Regions from separate parts of the Streptomyces sp. NPDC050263 genome, predicted to be linked through region 3. Evidence: riboswitches for the same ligand, from Rfam matches in the RefSeq annotation. Region 3 holds a riboswitch; each other region holds the start of a gene.
What was found. Region 3 has a riboswitch for cyclic di-AMP ahead of AB0J04_RS43175 (transglycosylase family protein). Riboswitches for the same ligand answer to the same signal wherever they lie in the genome.
Positions count from the first base shown of each region.

Region 1 (5,065 bases), on a different contig from region 3:
GGTCCTCGGGTCCGGTCCTCAGGTTCCCGAACAGGGTGATGAGCGGCGGCGCCACGGCAGTTCCTCCGGGGCGGCCTCGTCGCCGTCCTGGAACCCCAGCACGACCTGCGTGAAGATCTCCTCCAGCTGTCCCACCTGCTCGGGGGTGAGCCGGTCGAAGAGGGCGGAGCGGACCGTCTCGACATGGCCGGGGGCCAGGCTCTCCAGGGCCGCCATGCCCTCGTCCGTCAGGGCCGCGACGGTCCCGCGCTTGTCCCACCGGCACTCCTCGCGCCGCAGCAGCCCGTCCTTCTCCAGGCGGGTCACCGCGTACGTCAGCCTGCTGCGGGTGATCTTCAGCTGCTCGGCGAGGTCGGTCATCCGCAGCCGTCGCTCCGGTGTCTCGGAGAGGTTGGCGAGGATGGAGTAGTAGAGGTGGGGCAGGCCGGCTTCCTGCTGGAGCTGCCGGTCGATCGCGTCCTCCAGCAGGAGGTAGCCGGCGACGTACGCGCGCCAGGCGCGTTGCTCCTCGGGGGACAGCCAGCGAGTCGTCATGCGTCCAGTGTAGGTTTGTTTCAAACTTGAACCAAGGCCCGGTCCGGCCGAGACCGCCGTCGGACCCATCCCGGGGAGTGCGTCGATGCCGTACCCGTACGTCCTGCTGTCCGCCGCCGTCTCCCTCGACGGCTACCTGGACGACACCACGCCCGAGCGCCTGCTCCTCTCCGGCCCCGCCGACTTCGACCGCGTCGACGAGGTACGGGCCTCCGTCGACGCCATCCTCATCGGCGCCGGCACGATCCGCGCCGACAACCCGCGGCTCCTCGTGAACTCCCCCGAGCGCCGCGCCGCCCGGGTCGCCGCCGGGCTTCCCCCGTACCCCCTCAAGGTCACCGTCAGCGGCTCCGGCGACCTCGATCCCGCCGCGAACTTCTGGCACACCGGCGGCGAGAAGGTCGTGTACACGACGGAGAAGGGCGCCGAGCGGGCCCGCGCGCTCGGCATCGCCGCGGACGTCGTCGCGCTCGGCCCCGAACTGGACTGGCGCCGCCTCCTCGAACACCTCCACGACGTGCGCGGCGTGCGGCGGCTCATGGTCGAGGGCGGCGGAATCATCCACACCCAGTTGCTCCGGCAGGGCCTCGCCGACGAACTCCAGCTCGTCCTCGCCCCGCTCTTCGTGGGCGACCCGGACGCGCCCCGCCTCTTCGGGCCGGGCGGCTACCAGGGCGGCCGCCTGCGCCTGCTGGAGACGCGGCGCATCGAGGACGTCGTCCTGCACCGCTACGAGCCCACCGCCCCCGGGGCCGGACCGCTGCCCGTCGCCGCCGACCGGCACTGGCTGGCCCTCGCCTGCGAGCTGGCGGCCGACTGTCCGCCGTCGGTGACCGCCTTCAGCGTCGGCGCGGTGATCGTCGCCGCCGACGGCACGGAACTCGCGCGCGGTCACTCCCGAGAGGCCGGCGACCCGGTCGTGCACGCCGAGGAGGCGGCCCTCGGGAAGCTCGACCCGGCCGACCCCCGGCTGCCCACGGCCACCGTCTACAGCAGCCTCGAACCGTGCGCCCGCCGCTCCTCGCGCCCGGCGCCCTGCGCCCGTCTCATCCTCGACGCGGGAGTGCGCCGGGTGGTCACGGCCTGGCGTGAGCCGGACACCTTCGTGACGGAGGCGGACGGCACCGGACTGCTGACGGCCGAGGGCGTCGACGTCCTCGTACTCCCGGAGTACGAGGAGCGGGCGAAGGCCCCGAACCGCCACCTCCTGTGACCCCCTGCGCAACCGTGGTGTTTGCGGCCCCGCTGATGGCGTACAGTTGTGTTCAACGGCGCGGGGTGGAGCAGCTCGGTAGCTCGCTGGGCTCATAACCCAGAGGTCGCAGGTTCAAATCCTGTCCCCGCTACTGAAGGCCGAGGGCCGGAATCCAGAACATGGATTCCGGCCCTCGGTGTTTTTCCCGGTTTCCTCCGGCAGGGCGGTCGTCGCGGTCGTCACTGCAGGTGAGCGCGTGATCCCCCTCCGCGCAGCGGCTGACGTCCTGTCAATGCCTGTGTAATTGCTGAGCCCGGCCAACTCGCCCGTTTTTCACCGGTCATGGGTCGAAAGTCCAGGCCGGAAATGTTGTTGATCAAGCAGAAGAGCTTGGAATCCCGACCCCGGGTCTATTAACGTTCGATAACGCAGCGCGGTCGTCCCAGCCGGCACAAGAGTCGGCTCCGTGCGCACTGCCGAATCCCGCAAGGGAACCGGGGAACCACCACCTTGGGGTGAATCTCGCGGAAGCCGTCGTGAGCTCGCAGAGCCCACGACCGGTTTACGCGCGTAGGAGACCTTCCCGCTCCGAACCCGTCAGCTAACCCGGTAGGCGACGGAAGGAAAGGAGTACGCCCGCGTGGCGTCCAACCGGCCTGCCCCAGAAGCCCCGTTCGTGCCGAGCCAGCGGTCCGCAGAGACCTTGGCCTACGGCAGCGTCCGCACCGACGAGGGCCCCTGGGAGGAGTGGAACCCCACCGCGGATTCCATTCGCCCGGTACGCGGCAAGCACCGCGTCGCCAAGCAGCGCGGCGGCGGGTTCGCCCGCAGCTCCACCGTCCTCGGCGTCGGCGTCATAGCCGCCGTCAGCGCGGGCGGCATGGCCAGCGCCAACACCGGCAAGGCCCCGGTCTCCATCTCCATGCCGGACCTGCCCAACGTGGGCTCCCTCATCTCCGACGACGAGCCGGCCGAGGACGCCGCGCCCGCCCTCGCCAACTTCGGGTCCGAGGCGCCCGCCACCGACACCGGCGAGAGCGCCACCGACGCCGGCGAGGCCCTGCGCAGCCGGATCATGGCGCAGGCCGAGTCGCAGCAGACCCAGCTCGAGACCAAGGCGGCAGCGGCCGCCGCTGCCGCCGCGGCCAAGGCCCAGGCCGACGCCGTCGCCAAGGCCGAGAAGGAGGCGGAGGCCAAGGCCTCCGCCGCGAAGAAGAAGGCCGCCGACGAGGCCGCCAAGAAGGCCGAGGCCGCGCGCCTGGCCGAACTGGCCACGCAGTACACGCTGCCGACCTCCTCGTACACGATCACCTCGACCTTCGGTCAGGCCGGTTCCCTCTGGTCCTCCGGCTACCACACGGGCCTCGACTTCGCCGCGCCCACCGGCACGCTCATCAAGGCCGTCCACAGCGGCACCGTCACCGAGGCGGGCTGGGCCGGTTCCTACGGCTACCGCACCATCCTCACGCTGGACGACGGCACCGAGGTCTGGTTCTGCCACCAGTCGTCGATCAGCGTCAGTGTCGGCCAGAAGGTCGGCACCGGTGACGTGATCGGCCGCGTCGGCGCCACCGGCAACGTCACCGGGGCCCACCTCCACCTCGAGGTCCACCCGGACGGCGGCTCCGACGGCATCGACCCGGCGGCCTGGCTGCGCAGCAAGGGCCTCAACCCCTGAGACCTCCCGGCCCCCGGCCGGCTCCCGACCCGACTTCCTACAGCCCTGACGGCCACCCCCGACGTCAGGGCTGTAGGGCGTTCGAAACTTATCGGTAGGGGTTGGGGGCGGGGTACGGCCCTGCGGGATACCCGTACGCCGGCCCTGCCGGGTACCCGGGGTGGTGCCCCTGGGGGTGCCCGTACGACCCGTACGACGACCCGTGGGCCCCGTACATCGGCCAGGGCGGCGCAGCCATCCGTACGGGTACCGGAGGGGCCGTCATCCGGGCCGCGTGGTCCAGCGCGGGCCGGGCGACGTCCTTCCGGCGCCACAGCTCGTTCAGCAGCTCCCGTTCCCGGAGGACGAAGTCGGCGTCTCCCCGCCCCCGCCGGCCGCGATGCCGCAGGAAGGCGAGGGACGTCGCGTACGCCTCGTACCGCGCCACCTCCCGCGCCGCCGGCCGGCCCAGGTGGCGTCCGGCGTATCCGCGGGCCAGCCGCCGGGCCCGCATCGAGCCGAGTGCGAACGGCTCGGCCGGGGTGAGCCAGCCGGCCGCCGCGTAGGCGGGCAGCTCCTCGCGCACGGTGCGCAGCTCACGTTGGCGGGTCCACACCACGAGCCAGGTGAGCAGCCCGAACGCGGGCACCATGATCGCCACGTACACCGCGAAGAAGCCGAACTCGCCGAACGACGAGGAGCCGTTCCACAGGGCGTGCATGCCCATGGCGAGGAGCAGCCCGGCCAACGGGAGCAGCACGCGGCGCAGCTGCCGACGGTCCCCGGAGAGCGCGGCGATGCCGAAGCCGATGCCGGTCAGGACGGTGAACAGGGGGTGCGCGAACGGCGACATGACGACGCGCACGAAGAAGGTCGCGGCGGTGACGGAGGAGATGCCGCTGTCGCCGGTCAGCTGGTCCGTGCCGAAAGCGGTGCCGAGGTAGAGGATGTTCTCGGTGAACGCGAAGCCGGTGGCGGTGACCCCGGCGATGACCACGCCGTCGACGATCCCGGTGAAGTCCCGCCTGCGGAAGAGGAAGACGAGCAGGACGGCGGCGGCTTTGGCGGACTCCTCGACGACCGGCGCTATGACGGTCGCCCCCAGGGTGTCCGCGCTGGACGGGTCGGCGGTCGCCATCGCTATCCATCTCGTCGCGAAGCTGTTGGCGACGATGGCTATCAGCGCCGCCGCGCACGCGCCCCAGGCGAAGGCGAAGACCAGGTTCCGCCAGGGCCCGGGCTCGACCCGGTCGAGCCACCGGAAGGCGGCGACGAGCAACGGCACCGGCAGCACGGCCAGCCCGAGCCCGACCAGGAAGCCCTCCGAGCCGGTCTGTTCGCGCACCAACGCCAGGATGACCAGGCCGGAGAGCGCGAGCAGCGTGATCAGCGCCCCGTACCGCACCCCTCTGTGCTGCCACCAGTGCGCGTGCCGGAGGACGCCGTCCTCGGGCGCCCCGCCGGGATGCGGCGGATGCGGCGGATAGGGCGGGAACGGGGGACTGATGGCCACGGCATCGACCCTAACGAGGGAGGGGACTGTGGTGGACGGAGTCGGTGGGTCAGCGATCCCCGTGCCGGTTGCCTGCCTGCGGTCTGCTCGGCAGCGGTCTGCTGGGCTACGGTCTGCTGGGCTGCTGGACGCGATGCTGTACGCGCGTGAAGAGCAGATCGTTCAC
Region 1 covers NZ_JBFAKW010000009.1:20,815-25,879, reverse strand. The annotation lists gene AB0J04_RS06045 (MarR family transcriptional regulator) at 19-534, opposite strand; gene AB0J04_RS06040 (dihydrofolate reductase family protein) at 620-1,747, shown strand; tRNA gene AB0J04_RS06035 (tRNA-Met) at 1,807-1,880, shown strand; cyclic di-AMP (ydaO/yuaA leader) riboswitch at 2,194-2,362, shown strand; gene AB0J04_RS06030 (M23 family metallopeptidase) at 2,370-3,407, shown strand; gene AB0J04_RS06025 (PrsW family intramembrane metalloprotease) at 3,496-4,899, opposite strand; gene trmB (tRNA (guanosine(46)-N7)-methyltransferase TrmB) at 5,006-5,065, opposite strand, start outside.
Region 1: linked by a shared signal. The riboswitch ahead of AB0J04_RS06030 (M23 family metallopeptidase) and the one ahead of AB0J04_RS43175 (transglycosylase family protein) in region 3 are both predicted to bind cyclic di-AMP.

Region 2 (5,065 bases), on a different contig from region 3:
TTGAGCCAGGCGTACTTCAGGATCCCGGCCGTGGAGCCGAGCCGCTGGGAGCAGTAGGAGCAGTCCTCGGGGCACAGCCCCGACTTGAGGTTGACGAGGTAGTTGAGCTTCACCCGGCGCCCGAACCACTGCCGGCGCACCTTGCCGGCCGCGGCCACCACATCGAGCACGTCGTCGTCGGAAGTGGCGAGGACGGCCAGCGCTTCCTCGCGGGTCGGCAGCTCGCGCCGAAGCCCCTTGTCCACCAGCGTGTTCAGCAGGTCCATGAGAGCCGATCCTGTCCTACGCACCTGCTTCGGGCCAAGGTAGGGATCGCACAACACACCCGGTTCGACGTGTGGGTATTGCCACACCGTGGGTGGGCGGCCCGGCCGCTAGGGTCTGTCCGCTACCTACAAAATCCCCGGAGGACCCATGGCGTTCGGCTGGATCGACGAGCAGGCGGAGCTGCGCCGCCGGGCCGGACTCGTACGGACGCTGCGGCCCCGTCCGGCCGACTCGCCGCTCCTCGACCTCGCGAGCAACGACTACCTGGGCCTGGCCCGCCATCCCGAGGTCGTCGAGGGGGCCGCGGCGGCCGCCCGGACCTGGGGCGGCGGCGCGACCGGCTCCCGGCTCGTCACCGGCACCACGGAGCTGCACGGCGAGCTGGAGCGGGAGCTGGCGGAGCACTGCGGGTTCGAGGCGGCCCTGGTCTTCTCCTCCGGGTACGCGGCCAACCTCGCCGCGATCACCGCGCTGGCCCCGCACGGCTCGCTGATCGTCTCCGACGCGGGCAACCACGCCTCGCTCATCGACGGCTGCCGGCTGGCCCGCGGCACCGCCCAGGTCGTCGGGCACGCCGACCCGGACGCGGTGCGCAAGGCGCTCGGCACCCATGAGGGACCGGCCGTGGCCGTCTCCGACACCGTCTTCTCGGTCGACGGAGACGCCGCCCCGCTGGCCGCCCTCGCGGCCGCCTGCCGGGCGCACGGCGCCGGACTGGTCCTCGACGACGCCCACGGCCTCGGCGTGCTCGGGGACGGCGGACAGGGCGCTCCCCACGCGGCGGGTCTCGCGGGCGCCGACGACGTCGTCGTCACGGTCACGCTGTCCAAGTCGCTCGGCAGCCAGGGCGGCGCGGTGCTGGGCCCCGCGCGCGTGATCGACCATCTGGTGAACGCGGCCCGCACGTTCATCTTCGACACGGGCCTGGCCCCGGCGGCGGCGGGCGCGGCCCTGGCGGCCCTGCGGCTGCTGCGCGGGGAGCCGCAGCGGGCGTCACGCGCGCGTGCGGTGGCGGGCGAGCTGCACGCACGCCTGACGGCCGCGGGCCTGGAAGCGGTGCGTCCGGACGCCGCGGTCGTCTCCGTGCGTGCGCCGTCCCCGGAGGAGGCCGTGCAGTGGGCGGCGGACTGCCGCTCGGCAGGCCTGGCCGTGGGCTGCTTCCGTCCTCCCTCCGTGCCCGACGGCATCTCACGCCTCAGGCTGACCGCCCGGGCCGACCTCTCCGGGGCCGAGCTGGAACGCGCTGTACGGGTGATCGGCGAGACGCGACCATGAGTCGGCGTGACACGGCCGTGGGTCGCCGCTGACTGGTGGGTCGGTCGCCGCTGACGGGTGCGCCGACTACTGCGGTGCGGTCAGCGCAACGCGGCGGTGAAACCCGTCCAGCTCTCGGGGGAGAAGAGCAGGGCGGGGCCGGCCGGGTCCTTGGAGTCGCGTACGGCGAGCAGACCGGCCCAGGGGCCTGCGGCCGGCCGGGCCGTCTCGACGCAGTTGTTCGCTCCCGTGCTGTAGCTGCTGCGCAGCCACAGCACAGCCGGGAGCTGGTCGGGATCGGTACTGGAAGGTACGTTCCGCGGTACTGCGGACATGGTGCCTCCTTACGCGCCGCCTGCTATCGCGGCGATGTAATCCGATGAGTCCCCGGGCGAAAGGGCATGCGCCCGAAGGGCGTTGAAGGCCTCGGTGTAGGCCTCGAGGTGTTCTTTCCGTTCCAGATAGAGGCTACTCGTCAAGTGGTCGAGAACAACCACATCCAGATCAGAAGTGCGCGAAAATGAGAAGATAACGAAAGGTCCGGTTACGCCGATATGCGCCCCGGCGGCGAACGGAAGGACCTGTAGCCGCACTTGGGGCAGTCGGGCGGCCTCCACGAGCCGGCCGAGCTGTTGCGCCATCACCTCGGGGCCGCCCACCTCCCGCCGCAGCACCGCCTCGTCCAGCACCGCGTTCAGCTCCAGCGGCGGCTGCGCGCGCAGCACGTCCTGCCGGGCCAGTCGCACCGCGACCAGCGTGTCGAGCTGCTCCTCCGTGACGCCCTCCACCGCGGCCCTGGTCACCGCGCGGGCGTACTCGGGAGTCTGCAACAGCCCCGGTACCACACTTGTCTCCAGCGTGCGCATCGCGCTCGCCTGGGATTCCAGGCTGATGAAGTCCCGGTAGGTGGGCGGCAGCACCCCGCGGTAGGCGTGCCACCAGTGGTCCCGGCCGCCGCTGCCGTCGGCGCCGGCCAACGCCAGCATCAGCTCCCGCAGTTGCGGATCGGCCACCCCGTAGGCGTCGAGGAGTAACCGCACATCGGCCGGTTTTGACCCACTGGTGCCCGTCTCGATGCGGCTCACCTTGGACTGGTGCCAGCCCACGAGCCGGGCGGCCTCACCACTGGTGAGGCCCGCATGGGCGCGCAGATTGCGCAGTTCGGCGCCCAGCTTCCGGCGGCGTACCGCGGGTCCGTGCTGCACGGGCTCCTCCTTACTCCTTACGGGCCGTCCAAATACGCTCTGCCGTCGCAGAGTTCACCGCATTGAGCGACAGATATATGCATATCTTGGTGGATCGCCACCCGTGACCGGCGCGGTAATGGCAGTCTGGCGAAGAAGCACCAGTCCGGGACCGTACTCGAACCTTCCGCTCCGTGTCGGACCCCGGTCCCATGGGAAAGGGACGACGTCGCCATGGCAGATCACCTGGAAGCATCCGTCATTCTGCCGAGCGATCCCGCCTCGGTCTCCACAGCCCGCGGTTTCGTGGCCGGCACCCTCGGAGAATGGGGTCTGCCGGCGGACACGGAGACGGCCGACGCCATCTTGCTGATCGTCTCGGAACTCACCACCAACGCCGTACAGCACACCTTCGGTCAGTCACCCACCTTCACGGTGGACCTCGTCCTCGACCGTGACGAACACTTGCGCATCGGTGTCACCGACAGCCACCCGCGTTTCCCCAAACGACTGCCGGCCGCCGTCCAGCAGGACAACGGCCGAGGCATGGTGATCATTCGCTGGCTGACCGCGGAGTGCGGCGGCAAGCTCAGAGTGCGGCCCACCCGGGAGGGCGGCAAGACGGTCACCGTCGAACTCCCGTGGACGTCCGCGGCGGCGGAGCCGGTGGCCGGAGCCCTGGCGGCACAAGCCCCGGCGGAGGGCGAGATCCCGGGGCGATGACGGCGCGTCCGGACGCCGCCACCGCCTCGGACAGGTCCTTAGCGGACCCGGCCGTACCAGACGCTCTTGGTCCAGATCTTCTGCAGTTTCACCACGTCTCCGGTCTTCGGCGAGTGCCAGATCTTGCCGTTGCCCGCGTAGATCCCGACGTGGTACACGTTCGAACCCGAGTGGAAGAAGACCAGGTCGCCTGCCTTGCGGCTCGACGCCGAGATGTGCTTGGTCTTGTTGTACTGCTGTGCCGCCGTACGCGGCAGGCTCTTGCCCGCCTTCTTGTACGAGTACAGCGTGAGCCCCGAGCAGTCGAACCTCTTCGGTCCGGTGGCCCCGTACTTGTACGGTGCGCCCTTCTTGGAGGCCGCGATCTGGAGCGCCTTCGTCGCCGGTGTGGCGGCCGCGGCGTCCGAGGCGAGCCCCGGGACCACGATCGTGCCGCCCACAGCGGCGATGGCGAACGCCGAGGCCGTACCGGCCCGGACCATGAGCGACGGGACACGATTGAGCGCAGTCATGCGCAACCCTTCGTCAGCCGCCTGTGAAGGATGACCTGTCGGATTCGGGCTGACAAAGTTGCCCGGCCGCAACTGCGGCTTCACCCCAAGGGCTGCTCGGCCCGGCGCCTCCCATGCGGAGACGATCGTTCCGGCGACCCGTCGTGCCTGGGTCCTCCACTCCTGCCGATGCACTTCTGTCGACCGGGCATCCGGGCGGCGGCAGGACTCGGCGTCCGCCCGGACCGCCCCGCCGCTTGTGGCGGGGGCTTGTCGTCAGTCAGGGATCTTGGCTCACTCATGTCCGAAAAACCCAACGGAACCGGGGATTTGTGGGGTTACTCACCACTCACCCGTTCGGGTGGACACCCTGATGGCCGATCAGCTGTCAAGGACGCCAAAGGGCCCCGGACCAGCGACGGAGCCTTTTGTTCCGCCCGAAAAGAACGCTTTTGCGCAACTCCGGCGAGCCCGAAAAGCAACGGCCGCTACGCCGAACGGGGGTAACCCGTCCGGTCCGTTTCAACTCCGGTCCGGACGTCTCGTTCGGGGCGCGCGCCGCCCGGACCGGAGCGCGGCCCGCGTCGGCTGCCGGGCCGGACGCCGGGTCAACTGTCGGAGAGCGGAGGCACCGTGACGCGCGCCGTCCGGCGCTCCCCGTCCAGGACGCGCAGCGCCCGCGCGAGGGTCGGCGCGTGCAGCTCGCTCTCGCCCCGCTGGTGCATCAGCGTCAGCGCGTCGCGCAGCGCGGTCGCCTTGGCCACCAGCGCCTGGGCCGCGCGCAGTCCGCGGTAGGTGTCCCCGTGGTGGGCGGGGTTGATCCGGCCGAGCAGGTCGACCACGTCCAGGTAACCGTCGATCAACTCGGCCTCTGCGTGCGTCAGGGCGGGCAGCGGCGGAAGTTCGGGCACCATCGGCGGCTCACCTCCCGCCCTGCGTGCCGGCCGCGGGCCTGCGGCTCGGGATGATGGCGTCCACCAGGCCGTACTCCAGGGCCTCCGGGGCGGTGAGGATCTTGTCCCGCTCGATGTCCGCGGTCACCTGCTCCGGCGTCCGCCCGGTGTGCCGGACGAGCATCTCCTCCAGGCTCGCCCGGATGCGGGCCAGCTCCTCGGCCCGGATCGCGAGATCGCTGGTCTGTCCCTC
Region 2 covers NZ_JBFAKW010000195.1:4,112-9,176, reverse strand. The annotation lists gene bioB (biotin synthase BioB) at 1-266, opposite strand, end outside; gene AB0J04_RS43525 (8-amino-7-oxononanoate synthase) at 415-1,542, shown strand; gene AB0J04_RS43520 (DUF397 domain-containing protein) at 1,623-1,856, opposite strand; gene AB0J04_RS43515 (helix-turn-helix transcriptional regulator) at 1,866-2,726, opposite strand; gene AB0J04_RS43510 (ATP-binding protein) at 2,940-3,428, shown strand; gene AB0J04_RS43505 (C40 family peptidase) at 3,467-3,940, opposite strand; cyclic di-AMP (ydaO/yuaA leader) riboswitch at 3,944-4,148, opposite strand; gene AB0J04_RS43500 (hypothetical protein) at 4,528-4,833, opposite strand; gene AB0J04_RS43495 (ATP-dependent Clp protease proteolytic subunit) at 4,841-5,065, opposite strand, start outside.
Region 2: linked by a shared signal. The riboswitch ahead of AB0J04_RS43505 (C40 family peptidase) and the one ahead of AB0J04_RS43175 (transglycosylase family protein) in region 3 are both predicted to bind cyclic di-AMP.

Region 3 (5,065 bases):
CGGCGGGCAGGACATCGCGCAGGGCGACCCCGTCCTCGTCGTTCTGGCGGCCGCCGACCGCGATCCGGCCCGCTTCGCCGACCCCGACAGCCTCGATCTGTCCCGCCGTGACAATCAACACCTCGGCTACGGCCACGGCATCCACTACTGCCTGGGCGCGCCGCTGGCCCGCCTGGAGGGCCAGACCGCGCTGGCCGCCCTCCTCACCCGGCTGCCCGACCTCCGACTGGCCGAGGACCCGGCCCAGTTGAGGTGGCGTGGCGGGCTCATCATGCGCGGACTGCGGACCCTGCCGGTCGAGTTCACTCCGGTACATGCCTGACCGGTTGTCAGCCGGAGTGTGACCATTCGGCGAGGCGAAGGTGACCGACCCTCAACTCTGTGATCTTCACGTGATCTGCGCGGCATTAACTTGTGACAAGTGATCGTGTGCCGATACGTTCGCTCGTCAGCGCGACGCGTCAGTCGCACCCGTCGCGCCGGTCACCGCTGTCCAGAGAAAGGCCCTCGCATGCTCTCCGGGAACGGTCGTCACCGTCGCCCCCGTCAGGCTCCGGCCCTCCTGGTCGCCGCCGGAGTGACCGGCTCCGCCATCGCCATCCCGCTGCTGGCCGCCTCCGGCGCGAGCGCCGCCGACGGCACGGTGTGGGACAAGGTCGCGCAGTGCGAGACCGGCGGCTCGTGGAGCGCCGTCGGCAAGGCCGACGGCGAGCGCGGCGGACTGGGCCTCACCCAGAAGCAGTGGGAGACGTACGGCGGACTCGACTACGCGACGAGCCCTGACCTGGCCAGCCGCAACCAGCAGATAGCCGTGGCGCAGAAGCTGCTCGCCGCCGAGGACGTCGGCGCGTGGGGCACCTGCGGGCTGACCTCCGGGCTCACCCAGGCGAACGGCGCGCTGGACGTGGACACCGGCGTGGCGGACGACTCGTCCGACTCGTCTTCCTCGTCCGGATTGTCCGACCTGTCCAAGGGGTTGGACGGAGACTCCTCGGACTCTTCGGGTTCCTCGGACTCTTCGGACTCTTCGGGCTCGTCGAGTGCCGACGGCAGCTCGACGGGATCGTCCGAGACATCCGACTCGTCCGCAGATTCTTCCAGTTCACCTCCCTCGTCCCCTTCGTCGCCTTCCTCCCCCTCGTCCTCCGCCGCCGCGGACGACTCCGCCGAGGTCGACGGCTCCCCCTCGGCGACGTCGGAAGCGGACGACTCGGGCAACTCGGACAAGTCGTTCCAGGATGCGGGCTCTTGGAGCCTCGTCGACACCGGCTCCCTCGGCTCCGGCAAACACCGCGGCGCGACCGCCGACGAGAGCGCGGCCCCGACCGCGGCCCCGGCCGCGGCCCCGACGACGAAGAGCGCCACCGGCCCGGCCGCCACCGCTGTGGACGGCGCCGCCGTGGACGGCACTGCCCCCGCCTCCACCGGCCGGCATGCCGCGGTCGCCTACGTGGTCCAGGGAGGTGACTCGCTCGTCTCCATCGCCGACTCCCTTGGCATCGACGGCGGATGGCAGGCCCTCTATGCCGAGAACAAGGACGTCATCGGCGCCGACCCGAGCGACATCGCCCCCGGTCAGACCCTCGACACAGCGGTTCAATAGGGCAGGAACGCACAGAAAAACGCCGGGAGTTCACGTCACACTTCGCTCCAGAATGTCCGGTTTGGTGAAAGTGTGGGATGAGTCTCAGAAGCCCTGATCGTCTTTGAATTTCCGCGGATCACGTGGCTACGGTCAAGGCCGCTCGGCAATCCGAGCCCCGGTCGTCGCAACGCCGAGTCCTGCCAGCGGCTGCCCGGGAACAGTCGTCGCGTCAAGCGCCGTAGGCAGGAGCGGGGGACCCAAGGTAAGTGCCGGGGACAGCGGTTGACGCTGGAACCGGCTCGGGGTGAAGCCGCGCACCGCGAGGTGCGCGGCCGGGCAACTCAACCGGCCCGAACCCGACAGCTCACCTCGCAGGCGTCGGTGAGGGGATCCACCATGCTGTTTTCCGGTAAGGGCAAGCACCGCCGTCCGTCCAAGGCCACCCGCGTCGCCGCGCTGGCCGGCGTCACCGGTGTCGCCATCGCCGCCCCGCTCATGGCGGCGGGCAACGCCTCCGCCGCCACCGCCGCCGAGTGGGACAAGGTCGCCCAGTGCGAGTCCGGCGGCAACTGGTCCATCAACACCGGCAACGGCTACTACGGCGGCCTGCAGTTCTCCGCCTCCACCTGGGCCGCGTACGGCGGCACGCAGTACGCGGCGCAGGCCAACCAGGCCTCCAAGGCCCAGCAGATAGCCGTCGCCGAGAAGGTCCTCGCGGGCCAGGGCAAGGGCGCCTGGCCGGTCTGCGGCACGGGCCTGTCCGGCGCCGCCTACGACGGCGGCAGCGCCGAGTCCTCCGGCTCCTCCGGCAGCGACACGAGCACCAGCACCCGCTCGACCGAGGAGCAGAGCGCCTCCCGCTCGACCGACCGCCCGGCCGCCTCCAAGACGGTCACCACCCCGACCGGCAAGAAGGTCGAGAAGGGCGACGGCGAGTACAAGGTCGTCAAGGGCGACACCCTCAGCTCCATCGCCGAGAAGCACAAGGTCGCCGGCGGCTGGCAGAAGCTGTTCGAGCTGAACAAGGACATCGTCGACGACGCCGACCTCATCTACCCGGGCCAGCAGCTGCACCTGAAGTGAGCCCCGGCTCCCGTAGCGGGCCCCCGCTCCCGAAGTGACATCCGGCTCCCAGGGAGGTCACAGCGCCCTCATGGGCGGGGTCCGCACACTGAAGACCTCGTGAGGGTCACCCCCCGTCCCCACGGGCCCCCCGCTCCGGTGCGTGTTCCCCCGTACGCGCCGGAGCGGGGTTTCTCTTTGGCTGTTTGTCACTTCCCCTTTGTTCCGGGCGGGAACAATGTGTACGGTCAGTTCGTCCACAGGGCGGTCGGTCGGCTGCCGACGCCCCTCGGGCGGTTAGGCTCTAGTCGCAAGGCCCACGGGCCCCGCACTCTCAGCGTCACATCCCAAGAAGGAGATGCTCGTGCCGTCCATCGACGTCGTCGTAGCCCGGGAAATCCTGGACTCCCGAGGCAACCCCACGGTCGAGGTCGAGGTCGGCCTCGACGACGGCAGCACGGGTCGTGCCGCCGTTCCGTCCGGCGCCTCCACCGGTGCCTTCGAGGCCGTCGAGCTCCGCGACGGTGACCCGAACCGCTACCACGGCAAGGGTGTCGAGAAGGCCGTCCTCGCCGTCATCGAGCAGATCGGCCCGGAGCTCGTCGGCTACGACGCCACCGAGCAGCGCCTGATCGACCAGGCCATGTTCGACCTGGACGCCACCGACAACAAGGGCTCCCTCGGCGCCAACGCCATCCTCGGCGTCTCGCTCGCCGTCGCCCACGCCGCCTCCGAGGCCAGCGATCTGCCGCTGTTCCGCTACCTGGGCGGCCCCAACGCGCACCTGCTGCCGGTGCCGATGATGAACATCCTGAACGGCGGCTCGCACGCCGACTCCAACGTGGACATCCAGGAGTTCATGATCGCCCCGATCGGCGCGGAGTCCTTCTCCGAGGCCCTGCGCTGGGGCGCCGAGGTCTACCACACCCTCAAGAAGGTGCTGAAGACCAAGGGCCTGTCCACCGGCCTCGGCGACGAGGGCGGCTTCGCCCCGAACCTGGAGTCCAACCGCGCCGCCCTCGACCTCATCGTCGAGGCCATCAAGCAGGCCGGTTACGTCCCCGGCGAGCAGATCGCGCTCGCGCTCGACGTCGCCGCGTCCGAGTTCTACAAGGACGGCAAGTACGAGTTCGAGGGCAAGTCCCGCTCGGCCGCCGAGATGACCGAGTACTACGAGGAGCTCGTCTCCGCGTACCCGCTCGTCTCCATCGAGGACCCGCTGTACGAGGACGACTGGGCCGGCTGGAACGTCATCACCGAGAAGCTGGGCGACAAGGTCCAGATCGTCGGCGACGACCTCTTCGTCACCAACCCGGAGCGTCTGGCCCGCGGCATCGAGGAGGGCTCCGCCAACGCCCTGCTCGTCAAGGTGAACCAGATCGGCTCGCTGACCGAGACCCTGGACGCCGTCGAGCTCGCCCAGCGCAACGGCTTCAAGTGCATGATGTCCCACCGCTCCGGCGAGACCGAGGACGTCACCATCGCCGACCTCGCCGTCGCCGTGAACTGCGGCCAGATCAAGACCGGCGCCCCGGCCCGCTCGGACCGCGTCGCCAAGTACAACCAGCTGCTGCGCATCGAGGAGATCCTCGACGACGCGGCGGTGTACGCCGGTCGCTCGGCCTTCCCCCGCTTCAAGGGCTGACAGGCAACAGTAGGAAGCGTCGTACGTACGTCCCCGTACCCGGTCCCGTACCGTGTGCGGGGACGTACGCACGTGTGAGAGCGGGAGGCGGGGAAGACCCATGGCCGTGAAGGACCGGGACCGTTTCTCCACCGCGACCAGGATCAAGCTGCTCGGCGAGCAGACCGCGGCCCGGGTCTACCGCTCCCAGACCAAGCGTCAGGCCCGCCGCTCCCGCCTCACCGGCCGGGCGGCCCTGCTGGCGCTCGTCCTGTGCACGCTGATCGTGGCCCTGGCCTACCCGATGCGCCAGTACGTCTCCCAGCGCGCCGACATCGCCGACCTGGAACGCGAGAAGCAGCAGGCCAGCGAGCGCGTCGAGCAGCTGCGCGACCTCAAGGCCCGCTGGCAGGACGACGCGTACGCCGAGCAGCAGATCCGGCTGCGGCTGCACTACGTACTGCCCGGGGAGACCGGCTACGTCGTGATCGACCCGGACGTGGTCAGGCAGTCGCGCGCCGACCTCGGGGCGGCCGACCGCCCCTGGTACTCGAACGTCTGGGACGGCGTCGACAAGTCGGACGCCGCCTCCCAGTGACACCAGTGACACCAGTGACAGCATTGAACCGACAGAGAGATTTTCGTACGGCATGGAAACTGCCCCGCCGACCACCCCGCGCACCGAGCCCACCGACGCGGACGTCGAGGCCTTCAAGCAGCAGCTCGGGCGCCCGCCGCGCGGCCTGCGCGCGATCGCGCACCGCTGCCCGTGCGGACAGCCGGACGTCGTCGAG
Region 3 covers NZ_JBFAKW010000190.1:6,778-11,842, forward strand. The annotation lists gene AB0J04_RS43165 (cytochrome P450) at 1-322, shown strand, start outside; gene AB0J04_RS43170 (transglycosylase family protein) at 512-1,603, shown strand; cyclic di-AMP (ydaO/yuaA leader) riboswitch at 1,810-1,978, shown strand; gene AB0J04_RS43175 (transglycosylase family protein) at 1,982-2,668, shown strand; gene eno (phosphopyruvate hydratase) at 3,006-4,292, shown strand; gene AB0J04_RS43185 (septum formation initiator family protein) at 4,393-4,869, shown strand; gene AB0J04_RS43190 (DUF501 domain-containing protein) at 4,922-5,065, shown strand, end outside.